DNA from 3 places in the Bradyrhizobium sp. BWC-3-1 genome. Region 2 is predicted to be linked to each of the others. Evidence: predicted binding sites of a transcription regulator. Region 2 holds the regulator's gene; each other region holds the start of a gene.
The links. The regulator LexA, encoded in region 2, represses DNA repair genes until DNA is damaged. The targets are predictions, from matches to a motif close to TGTTCNNNNTGTGTTCNG.

Region 1 (5,515 bases), 1.8 Mb from region 2:
CAGCAGATAGGACGGGTGCACCGTCACCAGCGCCTTGTGACCGTCGGGCAGGTCGATGAGCCGGCCGCGGTTCTTTCCGATCGGGGTGATCTTGCCGAACACGCTCTGCGCGGCGGTCGCGCCCATCGCGACGATGAGATCGGGCTGGATGACGGAGACCTCCCGCTCATACCACTGCCGGCAGGCCTTTATCTCCGGCGTATTCGGCTTCTGATGCAGGCGAATCTTGCCGCGCGGCACGAATTTGAAGTGTTTCACCGCGTTGGTGACATAGACCTTCTTGCGGTCGACGCCGGCCTCCTGCAGCGCCTTGTCGAGCATCTGGCCGGCTGGACCGACGAAGGGATGGCCGGCGAGGTCTTCCTTGTCGCCAGGTTGTTCGCCGACCAGCATGATATTGGCGGACTTCGGACCCTCGCCGAACACGGTCTGGGTCGCGTCCTTGTAGAGATGGCAGGCGCGGCAGTGGGCGGCCTCCTCGCGGAGCGCTTCGAGATCGTCGGCAGCGGTCTTGCGTTTCATCGGAGCCTCCGGCCGCTTTTGAGGCTTGTGCGGATCGGTTGCGGCATTGGCGATCATGGCGCCGGTCATGCGCTCGGCGTCCTCAATCAGGGGCTTAATGATCGAAGCCTCGGGCAGGTTCCTCCAATATTTCTTCGGCATCTCGGTCTGCATTGCCTTCACCTTCAGGCGGGCCGGATTGAAGATGCTGGCATAGTAGCGCCGCCAGGTTTCCTCCAGCCGGTCTTCGCTCGGCGCCTCGCTCTTGCCGACGCCTGACGTGAACGAGAGCGCGTGGCCATCCCAATGCGCGCACAAATCCGGCGTCAGGATCGACCAGGGCATATCGGCGAAGCGCTTGGCGAAGAACGGCGCGGCGAGCTCGACGATATGATGCTCCGGCTCGAACCAGGCGACGTAGTGTGCTTCGCGTTCCCTGCCGATCTCGCGGAAGCGCACGAAGGCATGCATCTTGTGCTCGTCGCGGTAGACCGCCTTTGCCATGGCCGTGACTTGCGCGACATCGAGATCGGTCGCGACCTCGATGAGGTCGTGATTGTCCTTCAGCCGAAACAGCAGGCGATAGAGGATCGCGAAACGCTCGGGATCGCGATGCAGGATCGCGGCCTTGGCGAGCTCGACGAATTTTGCTGGCACGTTGAAGGTGCTATCGCCACCGGCCGGCAGCGGAGACGGCGAGGGTGGCGCGAACAGCTCCGCTTCGCCGCCCTGCACGGTCCAGGTGACATCGACCGGTTTCATTTGGTGAAGCACGAGGCTACGCGCGGCTTTGCGCCAGCCGTCGAAATCGGTTTCGTTCTCGAGGGTGATGTACTGCATCAGAAGCCAAATCCCAGTTGTGTGGCCTTCGGCTTGAACCGTTCGATCAGCCGTGCCTCGTCGAGGCGGTGCGGCGCGGGCCGGTGATCGCTCAGCACGATGAACGGCAGCGCTTTGTTCCGGGGCACATGCAGCCGCGCGAGATCGGCGACGCGGATGGTGGTCGTGCGGCGCGCCGCGATGATGCGCTCGACCGCCTTGGTGCCGAAGCCCGGCACGCGCAACAATTCCTCGCGGCTGGCCCGGTTGACGTCGAGCGGGAAGCGGTCGCGGTGGCGCAGCGCCCAGGCGAGTTTTGGATCGATGTCGAGCGGCAGCATCGCACTGTCGTCGACGATCTCGCCGACGTCGAAGCCGTAGAACCGCATCAGCCAGTCGGCCTGGTAGAGTCGGTGCTCGCGCAGCAAGGGCGGCGCGCGCAGAGGCAGCGCGCGGCTGGCATCGGGGATCGGGCTGAACGCGGAATAATAGACGCGCCTCAGCCTGTATGAACTGTAGAGATTGGCGCTGGTGTGGAGGATAGTGTGGTCGGAGGCCGCGTCGGCGCCGACGATCATCTGCGTGCTTTGGCCGGCCGGTGCGAAGCGCTGCGGCTTGGCTTTCGTCTTCGCGCTACGGCTTTCCTCGGCCTCGTCCAGCTTCAGCCGCAGTCGGCCCATTGTGCGGCGGATCGCGCGCACGTCCTTCTCGGGCGCGAATTGCTGCAGGCTCGTCTCCTGCGGCATCTCGATGTTGATGGAGAGACGGTCGGCATATTTGCCGGCCTCGGAGATCAATGCATCGTCGGCCTCGGGGATTGTTTTGAGATGGATGTAGCCACGGAAGTGATGCTCCTCGCGCAGTTTGCGCGCGACGCTTACCACCTGCTCCATGGTGTAGTCGGGGTTGCGGATGATGCCGGAGGAGAGAAACAGTCCTTCGATGTAATTGCGCCGGTAGAAGTCGAGCGTCAGCTTGACGACTTCGTCGATGGTGAAGCGGGCGCGTGGCACGTTGGAAGAGGCCCGGTTGACGCAATAGAGGCAGTCGTAATTGCAGGCGTTGGTCAGCAGCACCTTGAGCAGCGAGATACAGCGACCGTCCGGCGCGTAGGAATGGCAAATGCCCATGCCGGGCGCGGTCGATCCCATGCCCTTGCCGTCGCTGGAATCCCGCCTCTCGGTGCCGCTGGAGGCGCAGGACGCGTCGTACTTGGCGGCGTCGGCCAGGATTTCCAGCTTGCGTTGCACGTCCATATTGGATCCCTTTGATTCAGCTCATGAATCCCAAGGCCCGCCAATTCGATTGACTCCTGGGGCGTCGTTAGCTTTATATTAGAACATATCATGAACAAATGAGCTAGCCGCTGGTTCTCTTTTTGAGAGCCACCGGCAATCACTCCTGAGGAGCGGCGTATATGAGCGGCGCACGAACAAGCGCGCTTGCAGCCTTGCGCGGCCAGATCGAGCGCATCGAGACGGCGGAGGTCGTGCATCATCGCGACCGTGTCGCGCTCGGCCATCGCGAGGCCGACAGCGCGCTAAAGGGCGGGCTCGCACGCGCGGCAATCCACGAGGTATTTTGCGAAGGACGTCAGGGCGCGGCCGCGACCGGCTTTGTCACCGGACTTGCGGGGCGCATGACGGCACGCAAACCGCTGCTGTGGGTGCGGCAGGATTTTTCAGAAATTGAAACCGGTGCGCTGTCGATGAGCGGGCTCACCGAGATCGGTCTCGATCCGCGCCGTATGGTGATGGTGCGCGCCGCCGACGTGGAGAGTGCGTTGCGCACGTCGGCCGATGCGCTCGCCTGCGACGCGCTGGGCGCCGTCGTGCTCGAGCTCTGGGGTGAGACGAGGCAGTTCGATCTCGTGGCGAGCCGCAAGCTGACGCTGGCTGCGCAATCTTCCGGTGTCACCGGCCTGTTGCTGCGGATGGCCGCGCAACCTTTACCCTCGACCGCCGAGACCAGATGGATGCTGCGCGCGGCGCATTCGCCGCCGGGCGCGATGTGGAGCGCCTGGGGGGCGCCGCGCTTCGATGCCGAGCTCCTGCGCAATCGTCACGGTCCGTGTGGCCGGTGGATCATGGAATGGAAATGTGATGAGTGCCAGTTCTCTGAATCGTCGGCGTATCCTCAGCCTGTGGCTACCGCGCCTGCCCATCGATCGGATCCAGCGGTTCTTCGGCAACGTCGGACTGCATAAAAATAATGCGCCTAGCATCGTCGTTGCCAAGGATAGCAACGCGCTGGTGATCCATGCGCTGGACGAGGCGGCCGAGCGCCTCGGTCTGCATATCGGCCAGCCTTTGGCCAATGCCCGGGCGATGTGTCCAAATCTCAAGGTGTTCGACGCCGATGCCATGGCCGATGCGAAGACGATCGGCGACATCGCCGACTGGTGCGACCGCTTCACGCCGCTGGTGGCGCTCGATCCGCCGCACGGGCTGTTCCTCGACATCACCGGCTGCGCGCATCTGTTCGGCGGCGAGGCTGCGCTGTTGCAAACCCTTGTCCGCGCCCTCGACCGCCAGGGCTTTGCCGTCAGCGCGGCGATCGCCGGCACCTCGGTCTGCGCGCGCACGCTGACGCGGCAATCTTCAGGGACCATCGTTGCCGATGGCGAGGAGGCGGCGGCAATCAGTCGGTTTCCGGTGTCCGCACTTGGCGCGGGTGAGGCCATTACCACCGGTCTGCGACGCGCCGGCCTGAAGACCATCGGCGATGTCGCCTCGCGCACGCCGAGCGAAATCACGGCGCGGTTCGGTGCGCGGTTCTCCACGCTGCTCGCGCATGCGCTGGGGCAGGGCGATGCGCCGATCAATCCACGAAAGCCGCCGCCTGATTACATCGTGGAGAAACGCTTTGCCGAGCCGATCGCGACCGACACCATGATCGCGATGACGCTGTCGCGCCTGGCGGATACGTTGATCGCGTCGATGGAGAAGCAGGGCAAGGGCGCGCGACGGTTAGAAGCCACATTCTTCCGTACCGACGGCGCGGTGCGCGCCATCATGGTCGAAACCGGACGTCCCGTGACGCGGAGCGCGGTCGTCGACCGGCTGTTCCGCGAGCGTCTCGATGCACTCGCCGATCCCCTCGATCCCGGCTTCGGCTTCGACATGGTGCGGCTGTCGGCAAGCCGCACCGAGATCGTGGTGCAGGAGCAGCGCGATCTCGACGCCCATGTCCACGACAATGACGAGCTTGCCGCGCTGATCGACCGCATCGCCGCGCGCATCGGCGGAAAGCGCGTCGTCGTGCACCTGCCTGAGGATACCCATATCCCTGAATGTGCGGTGCTGGCGGCGCCTGCCCAGCATCATCTCGCCGTGGCCATGCAGGCCGAATGGCCCGCGCGCACCGAGGGTGAGCCGCCGCTGCGTCCGTTGCGGTTGTTCGACAAGCCTGAGCCGATCAATGTGCCGTTCGCGACCGTGCCCGACGGGCCGCCGCATCAATTCACCTGGCGCCGCGCGCAGCATGCGGTGGTGCGGGTGGAGGGCCCCGAGCGCATCGCCATGGAATGGTGGCGGCAGGACGGCAAGCAACTGACGCGGGATTATTTCCGTATCGAAGATGCCGAAGGCTTGCGCTTCTGGATCTTTCGCGACGGTCTTTACGAGGGGGAGTGCTTCGACGGCGACGGCAAGCCCGTTCCTCCCGGTTGGTATGTGCACGGTCTCTTCGCATGAACATACCTTCTTATGCCGAGATCGGCATCACCACGAATTTCTCCTTCCTGCGCGGCGGTTCGGACCCGCGTGCCTATGTGCACCAGGCCAGCATCCTCAGCATTCCCGTGATCGGCATCGCCGACCACAACACGCTCGCTGGCGTAGTGCGCGCCTACAAGGAGCTCGACAATGACAAGGTGCTGTACAAGCCGAAGCTTTTGATCGGCACGCGCATCGTCTTCATCGATGGCACGCCGGATATCCTGGTCTATCCGTGTGACCGCGCCGCCTATGGCCGGCTGTGCCAGCTTCTCACCCGGGGCAAGCGCGGCGACGACATCACGCGGATCGCGAAGGGCAAATGCCATCTCACCTTCGCCGATCTCCTTGCGTTTTCCGAAGGCCAGCTCCTGATCCTGACGCTGCCGCATCGCTTCGATGCGGCGCAAGCGCAGGACATCCTCGCCAAGCTGAAGGCAAGTCGCGCCGAGGGCGTGTGGCTGGCGGCGAGTCTGGTC
Region 2 (5,515 bases):
CATCTGTTAGCCTCCGGTGGCTGTCCAGAACGGAAGAACTTACGTGTAAAATGGTTCCAGATCCATTAATTACCGGTTGATGATGGATGCTCGCGCCTGTGGGATGATCCACAGCAATGCTCCTTGGGCAATGCAATCGAAACGTCGTCCCAGCTGGGACAATGGGCCCAGTTTGTGGGTTTAATTGGGGATCAGCCCAGCTTAAGATAAATAATGCGTCTGAAATCAATATCTTAGACGGTATACGCGCGGCTGATGCCGCCACTCGCGCCGGTGCGGCCCGGCAGCTACGACTTTTCGCGTGACATGTTCTTCCAGGGCATCGGCGCCTCCGGCTTCGCGATGGGCGCCATCACGGTGGCGTCGCCGCCTGAGACCGGCGGCTTACGGCTGCGTTACGCGGCCTTCATGCAAGGCCTGCGCGATGCGATCGATGCCCGCATCCGGGCGACGCTCGACGGCGACAATCGGGCGATCGCGACCGCGCTGCTCACCGGGCGGCGCGATGCGATCACCACGCCCGTCAACGATGCGATGTTCATCTCCGGCCTCGGCCACGTGCTCTCGATCTCCGGTTTATCACATGGCCGTCGTTGCCGGCGTCGTGTTCTTCGCGGTGCGCGCGCTGCTCGCTCTGATCCCCGGACTGGCAGCCGGCTTCGCCATCAAGAAATGGTCGGCCGCCGCCGCGCTGGTCGCCGCTGCGTTCTACCTGCTGCTGTCGGGCGCGGAGGTCGCCACGCAAAGGTCGTTCTTCATGACGGCGGTGGTGCTGATCGCGGTGATGGTCGATCGCCGCGCCATCACCTTCCGCACGCTTGCTGTGGCTGCGCTGATCGTGCTGGCGGTCGCGCCGGAAGCGCTGGTGCATCCGAGTTTTCAGATGTCGTTTGCGGCAACGCTCGGCTTGGTCGCACTGGTGCAAATCGGCATGCCCAATTTGTTTGCCTCGCCGGACAATTCGGCGACTGCGCGCATTGCGATGTGGGGTGGGCGCGAGATTGCGATGCTGTTCATGGCTTCGCTGATTGCGGGACTTGCGACCACGCCCTATGCCGCCTTTCATTTCCACCGTGTCACGCCGTTCGGCGTGCTCGCCAATCTCGGCGCGATGCCCGTGGTCTCTGCGCTGGTGATGCCGGCGGGGCTGTTGGGGCTGCTTGCTGCGCCGTTCGGGCTGGACAGCGTGTTCTGGTGGCTGATGGGGATTGGCATCGAGTGGATGGTCGCGGTCTCGCGCTGGGTCGCGGCCTTGCCGGGCGCGGTGGGCCGCATCCCGGCGTTCGGGATCGCGCCGCTGATCGCGGCGAGCCTGGGAATCATTGTGCTCGGCTTGTTGCGCACGCCGCTGCGCTGGTCCGGCGCCCTGGTGCTGCTGGCAGCGATCCTCTGGGGACTGTCGGCGCGGCAGCCCGACATCCTGATTGCCGGGGATGGCGCGAGCGTCGCGGTGCGGGGCAGGGACGGATATCTGCACCTGATCAGGACGAACAAGGACGGCTTTCTGCTCAAGGAATGGCTCGCTGCCGACGCCGATCCGCGCGAGGCGGGCAGAGCCTCGCTTGCCGATGGCGTGTCCTGCGACGAATCCGGCTGCGTGACGCCACTGGCCGACGGGAGGCTGGTCGCGCTGGCACTGCGCGTCGACGCTCTCGCAGACGATTGCAGTCGGGCCGCCCTGGTGGTGACGACTCGTCCCGCGCCGCCCGATTGCGCGGCGATGGTGGTCGATCGGCAGCGGCTCGCCAGCCAGAGCGCGCTGGCGCTGACGCAGCGTGGTGACGGTTTTGTGGTTCAGGCAGTGAGGGCGAGAGGCACGAGCCGCCCCTGGTTGCCGGCCGGCGCCGGCGAGGGTGATTTCGACGGCAGCCTCGCGCCAAAGTCGACCGCGCCTCGCATCAAGGACGCAACGCCGGCGGACACCGACCTGCAAGCCGACGATTGATCTGATGGTGCGGAGCAACGCAGTGGTTCGGTGCGTCCGTTCGGATTCGCGGGGCGCAAACCACACCATCTCGCCGGCCACGGCCGGCGATGGCGATTCAATCCTGACCTCCGACCTCGTAGCCGGAGGGCGGCTCTGTCAGCCGATCGGCAGGTGCGTGACGGTCGGCTGCCTGTCGGCGGTGATCTGCGCCTTGTGCTCGCGCTCGGTGACCGACTGAGTCACCGGCAGTTGCAGCACCGTCGCGCGCTGGCCTTCGACGAGCTGCGTCACCAGCACGTATTTGCCGTCGGGGAATTCGATCGCATCATGATGGCGGTCGGGAACGTGCGGATCGATCTTGCCGAACTTGCCGACGCGGGAATTGATGGTGCGCGTCCAGATCCAGCGATTGTCGTAGCGGACGTCGTCGGCGAAGGCGAGCTCCGTCCCCGGCAGCAGGCAGACGGCGACGGACGGATCGGCTGCAGAGGCGAAGCCGCGCGTCGAGGTGCCGCGGAAGCTTGTCGTGACGATCGTCTCGCCGACTTCGGCGGGGCGCGACGCGACGGCATGTAGGCTGTAGTCACACATCGGGTGCTCCTCATGCTGGGATAGCAACCCGCGTCTCTTATCGAGGCGCAGGCCTCTATCAGAGTGGAAGCACGAACGCTGTGCTTGGTTGTGGGCAAATCTGCGGCTGGCTTCCGCAAGCCGCGATCACATTATCTTTCCCGAATTCAATAGGAACAAAGCTCGCCGCGATGCATTCGGGAGGCGCGTACGCGAACATTGCCAACTTGGCTGCAACGGCCGAACTTGACCGCTGGTCGCTGTTTCCTCGAACAACCGAGCCGCGAAGCGGTGCTGCTTGAAGCGGTGCTGCTTCGTCGGCGTGGCGAGGAGCCAGCGTTGGAGGAGGGGCCGGATAGTCTGTGCAGAACCAGAAAGGCTATCCAGCCGGAGCGGACGATGATCCGCTCCAATCTCTGACCGGCGATGCCGATCGGAAGCGCGCGAGGCGCCAAGCACCTCCGGCATGAAGTGCTTCCGATATGAAGTACTGCCGATAGAAAGGACTCCCGGTATCAGTACTTCCGGTAAAGCCCGATCAGCTTGCCCTGAATCTTCACCCGGTTGGGCGGCAGGATGCGGACCTCATAGGCCGCGTTGGCGGGCTCGAGCGCGATCGAGGCGCCGCGACGGCGGAAGCGCTTCAGCGTCGCTTCCTCGTCGTCGATCAGCGCCACCACGATGTCGCCGGTATCGGCGCTCTCGTTGCGCTGGATCAGGGCCATGTCGCCGTCGAGAATGCCGGCTTCGACCATCGAGTCGCCGCGCACTTCCAGCGCGTAATGCTCGCCCGAGCCGAGCATGTCAGGCGGTACGCTGATAGTATGGCTGCGGGTCTGCAACGCCTCGATCGGCGTGCCGGCCGCGATGCGGCCCATCACCGGCACCGCGACGGGACGTTCGCCCTCGTCAGCGGGCAGGCTCGCGCTCGCACGCACCTTGCCGAGATTGCCCTCGATGACGCTCGGCGTGAAGCCGCGGCGGCTGCCAGCGGCTGCCTGGAGCTCCGGCAGCTTGATGACTTCAATCGCACGGGCGCGGTTGGGCAGGCGTCGGATGAAGCCACGCTCCTCGAGCGCCGTGATCAGGCGATGGATGCCCGACTTCGAGCGCAGATCGAGCGCATCCTTCATCTCGTCGAAGGAGGGCGGCACGCCGCTTTCCTTCAGACGTTCACTGATGAACCGCAGAAGCTCGTATTGTTTGCGCGTTAACATCTCGACCAAAGTCCCCCGGTTGATGTCGTCCGATTCCGAGACGCTGAATTCGGCCATAAGCCGCTGCATGCTCGAAACAAATCATGAACAGACACTATATGTTCGATACATGTTCCGCAACTGCTTAATTTACCGTGAACAGAGCAAAGTGCGCGGAACGCGCGTTGCGGGGGCGCTCAGACGGGGAGCCGCAACACTTCGCAAGCCGTGCCGGCTTCGGCCTTCGGCGCGAATGGTGCGCGGACGAGAAGTACCTGTGCTGCAGCGAGATTCGCAAGCAGCGAAGAGTCCTGATGATTGACGGGAACAACGACGCGTGTGCCATCGTCACGCTCCTCAAGATGCGCGCGCAGATAGTCCTCGCGCTGGTCGTTGGCGCCGACGTCGCGGCCGAGCACGGCGCGTTCACGGCGATGGTGAATCACTGAACGGCCCGACAGGGCGCGAATCAGCGGCACCATGAACAGGAAAGCGCACACGTAGGACGATACGGGATTGCCCGGCAGGCCGATCACACCCATTGCGCCGAGTCGCCCGTGCATCATCGGCTTGCCTGGCCGCATCGCGATCTTCCAGAACGCCATCGCGATGCCTTCGTCCCGCAGTGCCTGCTGGACCAGATCGTGGTCGCCGACCGATGCGCCGCCGGTCGTGATCAGGACGTCGGCGCCGCTCTCGCGGGCGCGGCGGATGCCGGCGGTGGTGGCCTCGAGCGTGTCGGCGGCAATACCGAGGTCGATGGTCTCGGCGCCCTCGCTGCGGGCGAGCGCGTGCAGGGCGTAGCCGTTGGAATAGACGATCTGGCCGTGGCCGGGCGTGGTGCCCGGCATCACCAGCTCGTCGCCGGTGGCGAGAATCGCGACCTTCGGACGCCTGACAACGGCAAGGTGCGGATGATTCATCCCGGCGGCGAGCGCGAGGTCTCGCTCGGTCAAACGGCTTCCCTTGCGCAGGAGCACGTCGCCCTCGCGGAAATCAACGCCGGCGGGGCGGATGTGCCGGCCGGCGATTGCGGCTTCCTTGATCGTGATCCGCTTGCCGGCGGCGATCGTGTCCTCCTGGATCACGACGGCGTCCGCGCCAAAGGGAACGACGCCGCCGGTGAAGATCCGCACGGCCTCGCCGGCTCCGACCGTCCCCTCGAACGGTCGGCCCGCTGCGACTTCGCCGATGACGGTGAGCTCCGAATCGATCGTCGCGGCATCGGCCGCGCGCACCGCGTAGCCGTCCATCGCCGACATCGCCTGCGGCGGCTGCGTGCGCCGCGCCACGACGTCACGCGCGAGCACGCGATGGTAGGCCTCGTCGAGGGAAATCATTTCTTCCGGCAGCGGCTCTGCACCCGCCAGCACCGCGGCAAGCGCGTCAGAAACCGGCATCAAGGCCACGGCGAAAACTCCTGCTCGGCACGTTCGGGCGAATGTTCCGCACGTCTTCTAGCCGAGCGCAGGCGCAGAGGCAAAAGCGGCTGAGCAGGCACAGTCATCCCGCCCCTTCACATTGTTCCGGAAGGCAGGATCAAGCGCGTCGCGGCATGATCCGAAGGAGGTCACAGATCGGCAGGAGAGTGGTCATGGAAGCGACGAAAATCATGGCAAGGCGAGAACGCGCCATGGCCTGAATCGATCAGCTCCCTGCCTGCCCGGGAGTTACGTCGGGCGCCTTGGATCCCTGATCCTTGTCGGGCAGCGGGTCGGCTTGGGATTTCAGGTCGGCGGCCTTGCTCACAAGCTTGGCGGAAAGGTCCGAATCTGAAGTTGTCCTCGCGAATTCAAGAAGAAGAGAGGCCTGCTTGGTGAGG
Region 3 (5,515 bases), 2.6 Mb from region 2:
TTGTGGTCCTGACGCCAGACATGCGAGGTGAGCAGATAGTTGAGCGAGGCGATCGGTCGCCGCCACGGCAGATGCCGGGTCACCTTCAGCCATTTGGCGTGCTGGTTGAACATGGAATCCACGATGTGGATGAACGCCTCGTAGCAGGAGAAGAAGCCGTGCCGGCCCGTGAGCAGGTAACCCTCTAACCAGCCCTGGCAGAGATGCTCGCTCAGGACTTCCATCACGCGTCCGTCCTGGGCGAGATGCACGTCGTAAGGTTTTGTCGGCTCCATCCAGACGCGTTCGGTGGCCTCGAACACCGCATCGAGCCGGTTCGACGCAGTCTCGTCCGGGCCCATGATGCGGAAGTTGCGGGCCTCGGTGTTGAGGCGGATGACGTCGCGCAGGAATTTCCCGAGCTCGCGGGTTGCCTCCGCCACGACGCCGCCCGGCTGCGCTACTTCGACGGCGAAACTGCGGAAGTCCGGCAGCTTCAGCTCCTTCTTCAGAAGGCCGCCATTGGCGTGCGGATTGGCGCCCATGCGGCGATTGCCTTCGGGCGCGAGCGCCTGGAGCTCAGCAATGAGCGCGCCGTTCGCGTCGAACAGCTTTTCCGGCTCGTAGCTGCGCATCCAGTCTTCGAGAATCTTCAGATGCGCCGGGTTCTCGCGACAGTTCGCGACGGGCACCTGATGCGCCCGCCAAAAGCCCTCCACCTTCTTGCCGTCGACTTCCTTGGGGCCGGTCCAGCCCTTCGGGCTGCGCAGCACGATCATCGGCCAGCGCGGACGTTCGACGCTCTTGCGGCCGTCGCGGGCGTGCTGCTGGATCGACCGGATGCTGACGAGCGCGACGTCGAGCGCGTCTGCCATGGCCCGGTGCATCAATTTGGGATCGTCGCCCTCGACGAACAGCGGCTCGTGGCCGAGCCCGCGGAAGAGATCGCGGATCTCGTCGTCGCGCATCCGGCCGAGCACGGTCGGATTGGCAATCTTGTAACCGTTGAGATGCAGGATCGGCAGCACCGCGCCGTCATGCGCAGGATTGAGGAATTTGTTGGAGTGCCAGGACGCGGCGAGCGGGCCGGTCTCGGCCTCGCCGTCACCGACGACACAGGCGACGATCAGGTCGGGATTGTCGAAGGCCGCGCCATAGGCATGCACCAGCGCGTAACCGAGCTCACCGCCTTCGTGGATCGAGCCCGGCGTTTCCGGCGCCGCGTGACTCGGGATGCCGCCGGGGAAGGAGAATTGCCTGAACAGCTTGCGCAACCCCTCGGTATCGCGCGCGATATCGGGATAGAGCTCGCTGTAGCTGCCTTCGAGATAGGTGTTGGCGACCATGCCGGGGCCGCCGTGCCCGGGACCGCAGACATAGATCACGTTCAGGTCCAGCGCGCGGATGACGCGGTTGAGATGGGCATAAATGAAGTTCAAACCGGGCGTCGTGCCCCAATGGCCGAGCAAACGCGGCTTGATGTGCTCGGGCCGTAAGGGCTCGCGCAGCAGCGGATTGTCGAGGAGATAGATTTGCCCAACGGAGAGATAGTTCGCGGCGCGCCAATAGCGGTCGAGCAGATCGAGGTTGCTGCTCGCTGCGGCCAATTGTTGTTGATTTGTCATGTTCTTGCCGACCTTCACCCAACGATCGTCATCAACCATGTTCCGCGACGATCGATCCCTCCCGTGATCAAACGGAATCGTGGTCACGCTGGTGTTGCGTGAAGTCAAAAACCCCCGCCCGAAATTTGGGCAGCTCGACTGTGCATGGGGTTGTTTTCACGTTTTTTATTTGTGTTCTTGATTTGTTCCTTTGACATGCTATCTTGGCTTCATGAGTCCAGCATCCTCTCATGCTCTCAAGCACCCGCCGGTCACGGCGCCCTCCGAGCCGGCGGGTGCGCCTTCTGACTTCCCTGAGCTGGCGGTCGCCATCGACCGCCAGCGCAGGCGAGGCCGGGGCGCGCAGTCCAACGCCAGCGGCCGGTTTGAGGCCGAGGCGCGCGTCGCATTCGACGATGGCTGGCAGAGCCTTGAAGAACTGCCCCCGTTCAAGACCACGGTCGGGATCGACACCTCGCGCAAGGTGATCACCCGCAACGAATCTCCCGATATCGGCTTCGATCGCTCGATCAATCCCTACCGCGGTTGCGAGCACGGCTGCGTCTATTGCTTCGCGCGGCCGACGCATGCCTATCTTGGCCTGTCGCCGGGGCTCGACTTCGAGTCGAAGCTGTTCGTGAAGCCCGAGGCGCCGGCGTTGCTCGAGAAGGAGCTTGCGGCGCCGGGCTACGAGCCGCGGATGATCGCGATCGGCACCAACACCGATCCCTATCAGCCGATCGAGCGCGAGCGCAAAATCATGCGCGGCATTCTGGAGGTGCTGGAGCGCGCCGGCCATCCCGTCGGGATCGTCACCAAGTCGGCGCTGGTCGTGCGCGACATCGACATTCTCGCGCGAATGGCCAAACGCAACCTCGCCAAGGTCGGGATCTCCGTGACCTCGCTCGATCCGAAACTAGCGCGCACCATGGAGCCGCGGGCGTCCACGCCGCCGAAGCGGCTGGAGGCACTGAAGCAGCTTTCCGAGGCTGGCATTCCGACCACCGTCATGGTCGCGCCCGTGATCCCCGCGCTGAACGATTCCGAGATCGAGCGCATCCTGGATGCCGCCGCCCATGCCGGCGTCAAGGAGGCCTCCTACGTGTTGCTGCGGTTGCCGCTCGAGGTGCGCGATCTCTTTCGGGAATGGCTGATGGCGAACTATCCGGACCGGTATCGCCACGTCTTCACGCTGATCCGCGACATGCGCGGCGGCCGTGACTACGATGCGAAATGGGGCGAGCGCATGAAGGGCACCGGCCCGATGGCCTGGACCATCGGCCGCCGCTTCGAGATCGCTTGCGACAGGCTCGGGCTGAACAAACGGCGCGCCAAGCTGACGACGGATCATTTTGCCAAGCCGAAGCGGAACGGCGATCAGCTCAGCCTGTTCTGAGGGACGAAGTGAGAGAGGCGTCGTATGAGTAAGGAACCGCCAGCTCCTATCCCGCGGCTGACCGTCATCACGCTGGGCGTGAACGACATCCGCGCCAGCATTGCCTTTTACGACGCGCTCGGTTTCTCGCGCCGGCTCAAGGTAACCGGCGAGACCGTTGCGTTCTATGACACCGGCGGTCCGGTGCTCGCGTTGTTTCCCTGGGATCAACTCGCGGTCGACGCCAAATTGCCTGATCATCCGAGGCCATCGACGTTCCGCGGCATGACGCTCGCCTGGAATTGCCGCGCGCGTGAGGAGGTGGATGCGGTGCTGGCCTTCGCCGTCGGCAAGGGAGCCGCGCTGCTGAAGGCAGCACATGAGACCGACTACCGCGGCTATTCCGGCTATTTCGCCGATCCTGACGGCCATCCCTGGGAAGTCGTGGTCGCGCCCGGCATCGACGTCGGCGAGGACCGGCGGGTGCATCTGGCGGAATAGGGCGGCTGGCTTGAATAACGGGAATTGTTCGAGGTTCCCGATTGCGCAGGCCATGCCGCTTGCGCACGATCCCGGCCATGATTCGGGATCAATCCGCCAAGAAGCCGGCCAAAGGCGCGCCCACAAAGGCTGCGCCTAAGAGCGAGAAGGCTGCGCCTGAGAACAAGAAAGCTGCGCCCAAAAAAATCGCCAAGGCGCTGGCCGGCACAAAGAGCGCCATCATCGTCGCCCCAAGCTTCCGCCGTGAGCGCGCGCTGATCAAGCGTGGCGTCTGGCCGGTAGCGGGCTGCGATGAGGCGGGCCGCGGGCCACTGTGGCCGTCGCCTCGCGCTCCCGCATCGACCGCGACAACATCCTGCGCGCCTCGCTGTGGGCGCTGAAGCGCGCCGTGGTGGCGCTGCCCCCAGCAGCCGCGGCACGTCTTCGTCGACGGCCGCGACCGGCTCGACACGGAATGCGATTGCGAAGCCGTGATCGGCGGCGACGGCATCGTCCTGTCGATCGCAGCGGCCTCGATCATCGCCAAGGTAACGCGGGACCGCCTGATGTGCGCGTTGGCGCAGGACTGTCCCGGCTACGGTTTCGAGCAGCATAAGGGCTACGCCGTGCCCGAGCACCTCGACGCGCTCAACCGCCTCGGTCCCACCGTCCACCACCGCAGCTTCTTCGCCCCCGTCGCCGCCGCACGCGCCAAGCACATGCCCTGGACGGTCGAGCCGGCGCAGGATCTGTTTGCGGTGACCGAGATCGAGTTGCAGGTGGACACGAGCCTGGAAGTCGACGCGTCGGCAAATCTCTAGACGAGACTCAGTTGCCACGACGCGTCACGCCCTTTATCAAAACAGTCGTGAGCGAATAGGGCCGGCTTCACGGGTTGGCTGCATCTTTCGGACGTTGCATGCGGTTTACCTCCCTGGTCATCGAGCTCATTCGCGCGCGGCCGCGGCTGATCGTCTGGATCGCCGTGCTGCTCCAGGCCGCGATGTGGCTGTTCGTGGCGCTCGTGTTTTATCGCAGCCCGCCCGGCAGTCTCGCGACCCTGCTGGCCTTCGGCCGCGAATACCAGGTCGGCACCGATCTCGGGCCGCCCTTGCCGGTCTGGCTCGCCGACATCGCCTATCGCGCTGCCGGCGGCCACCTGTTCGGTGTCTACGTGCTGGCCGAGCTCTGCGGGATCGCGACTTTGATCACGCTCTATCATCTGTCCCGCGCGGTGGTCGGTCCCCAGCAGGCAGTGCTGGCCGTGCTGCTGACCATGACGCTGCTGGCCTTCTCCTCGCCCACACTCGACTTCGGCCCTCTGGTGCTGGCGCGACCGCTCTGGGCGCTGCTGCTGCTGCATTCCTGGCAGATCATCGGACAGCGCCGCGGCAACGCCTGGTTTGCCTGGTCGATCGAGGCCGGCCTCTTGCTGCTGACGACGCCGGCTGCGATCTTCCTGCTGCTGCTGATCGTCGTCTTCGCGCTCGCAACCGCGGACGGCCGCCGCACGTTGCGTGCCTTCGACCCGCTGTTTGCGCTGGTGGTCGTCGCCGTGCTGGCATTGCCCTATGCCGTCTGGCTGATGCGCGCCGAGGCGCTCGTCCTGCCGGCCTTGCCTGCGGTCGCCCAGCTCAATGCCCGCGCGCTGCACGCGGCCTGGCTGCTCGGGGGGCTCCTGCTCGGTGCGGCGGCGATCCCGGCGCTGACCGTCCTCAACACCGGCCTGTTCGTGCCCAAGAGCGAGGAGGCGCCGATCATCTACCGCCCGCCGGTCGAGCCGCTCGCACGTAATTTCGTCTATTTCTTCGCGCTGGCGCCGGCGCTCGGCGCGGTGCTGATCTCCGGCCTGCTGGGCCTCGACGCCGTCGTCGGCGGCGCCGGCGTCGTGCTGGTGTCGTCGGGGCTTGCCGTGGTCGTGGGGGCCGGCGATCTCATCGCGATGCGCCGCGCGAGGATGCTGCGGATGGTCTGGGCGGCTGCCGTCGTGGCGCCCGCAATCGGCGTCGTGCTCGCCGTCCTGCTGCTGCCGTGGACCGGTGCCAACGAGATCGCGACCTCGATGCCGGCCCGCGCG

Region 1: RX329_RS30090 (ImuA family protein) is a predicted target of LexA. The motif match lies at 2,656-2,673, and genes of this name have one in related genera.
Region 3: RX329_RS33725 (PA0069 family radical SAM protein) is a predicted target of LexA. The motif match lies at 1,777-1,794, and genes of this name have one in related genera.

Annotation. Positions count from the first base shown of each region.
Region 1 covers NZ_CP136625.1:6,201,608-6,207,122, reverse strand. Annotated here, with positions in the region: gene RX329_RS30100 (UdgX family uracil-DNA binding protein) at 1-1,341, opposite strand, end outside; gene RX329_RS30095 (putative DNA modification/repair radical SAM protein) at 1,341-2,576, opposite strand; gene RX329_RS30090 (ImuA family protein) at 2,738-3,526, shown strand; gene RX329_RS30085 (Y-family DNA polymerase) at 3,423-5,015, shown strand; gene RX329_RS30080 (error-prone DNA polymerase) at 5,012-5,515, shown strand, end outside.
Region 2 covers NZ_CP136625.1:4,427,040-4,432,554, forward strand. Annotated here, with positions in the region: gene RX329_RS21455 (hypothetical protein) at 1-3, opposite strand, end outside; partial or broken gene RX329_RS21460 (ComEC/Rec2 family competence protein) at 247-1,945, shown strand; gene RX329_RS21465 (hypothetical protein) at 2,084-2,518, opposite strand; gene lexA (transcriptional repressor LexA) at 3,013-3,714, opposite strand; gene glp (gephyrin-like molybdotransferase Glp) at 3,891-5,102, opposite strand; gene RX329_RS21480 (hypothetical protein) at 5,341-5,515, opposite strand, start outside.
Region 3 covers NZ_CP136625.1:6,988,553-6,994,067, reverse strand. Annotated here, with positions in the region: gene RX329_RS33730 (phosphoketolase family protein) at 1-1,604, opposite strand, end outside; gene RX329_RS33725 (PA0069 family radical SAM protein) at 1,816-2,979, shown strand; gene RX329_RS33720 (VOC family protein) at 3,004-3,459, shown strand; partial or broken gene RX329_RS33715 (ribonuclease HII) at 3,537-4,259, shown strand; gene RX329_RS33710 (glycosyltransferase family 39 protein) at 4,358-5,515, shown strand, end outside.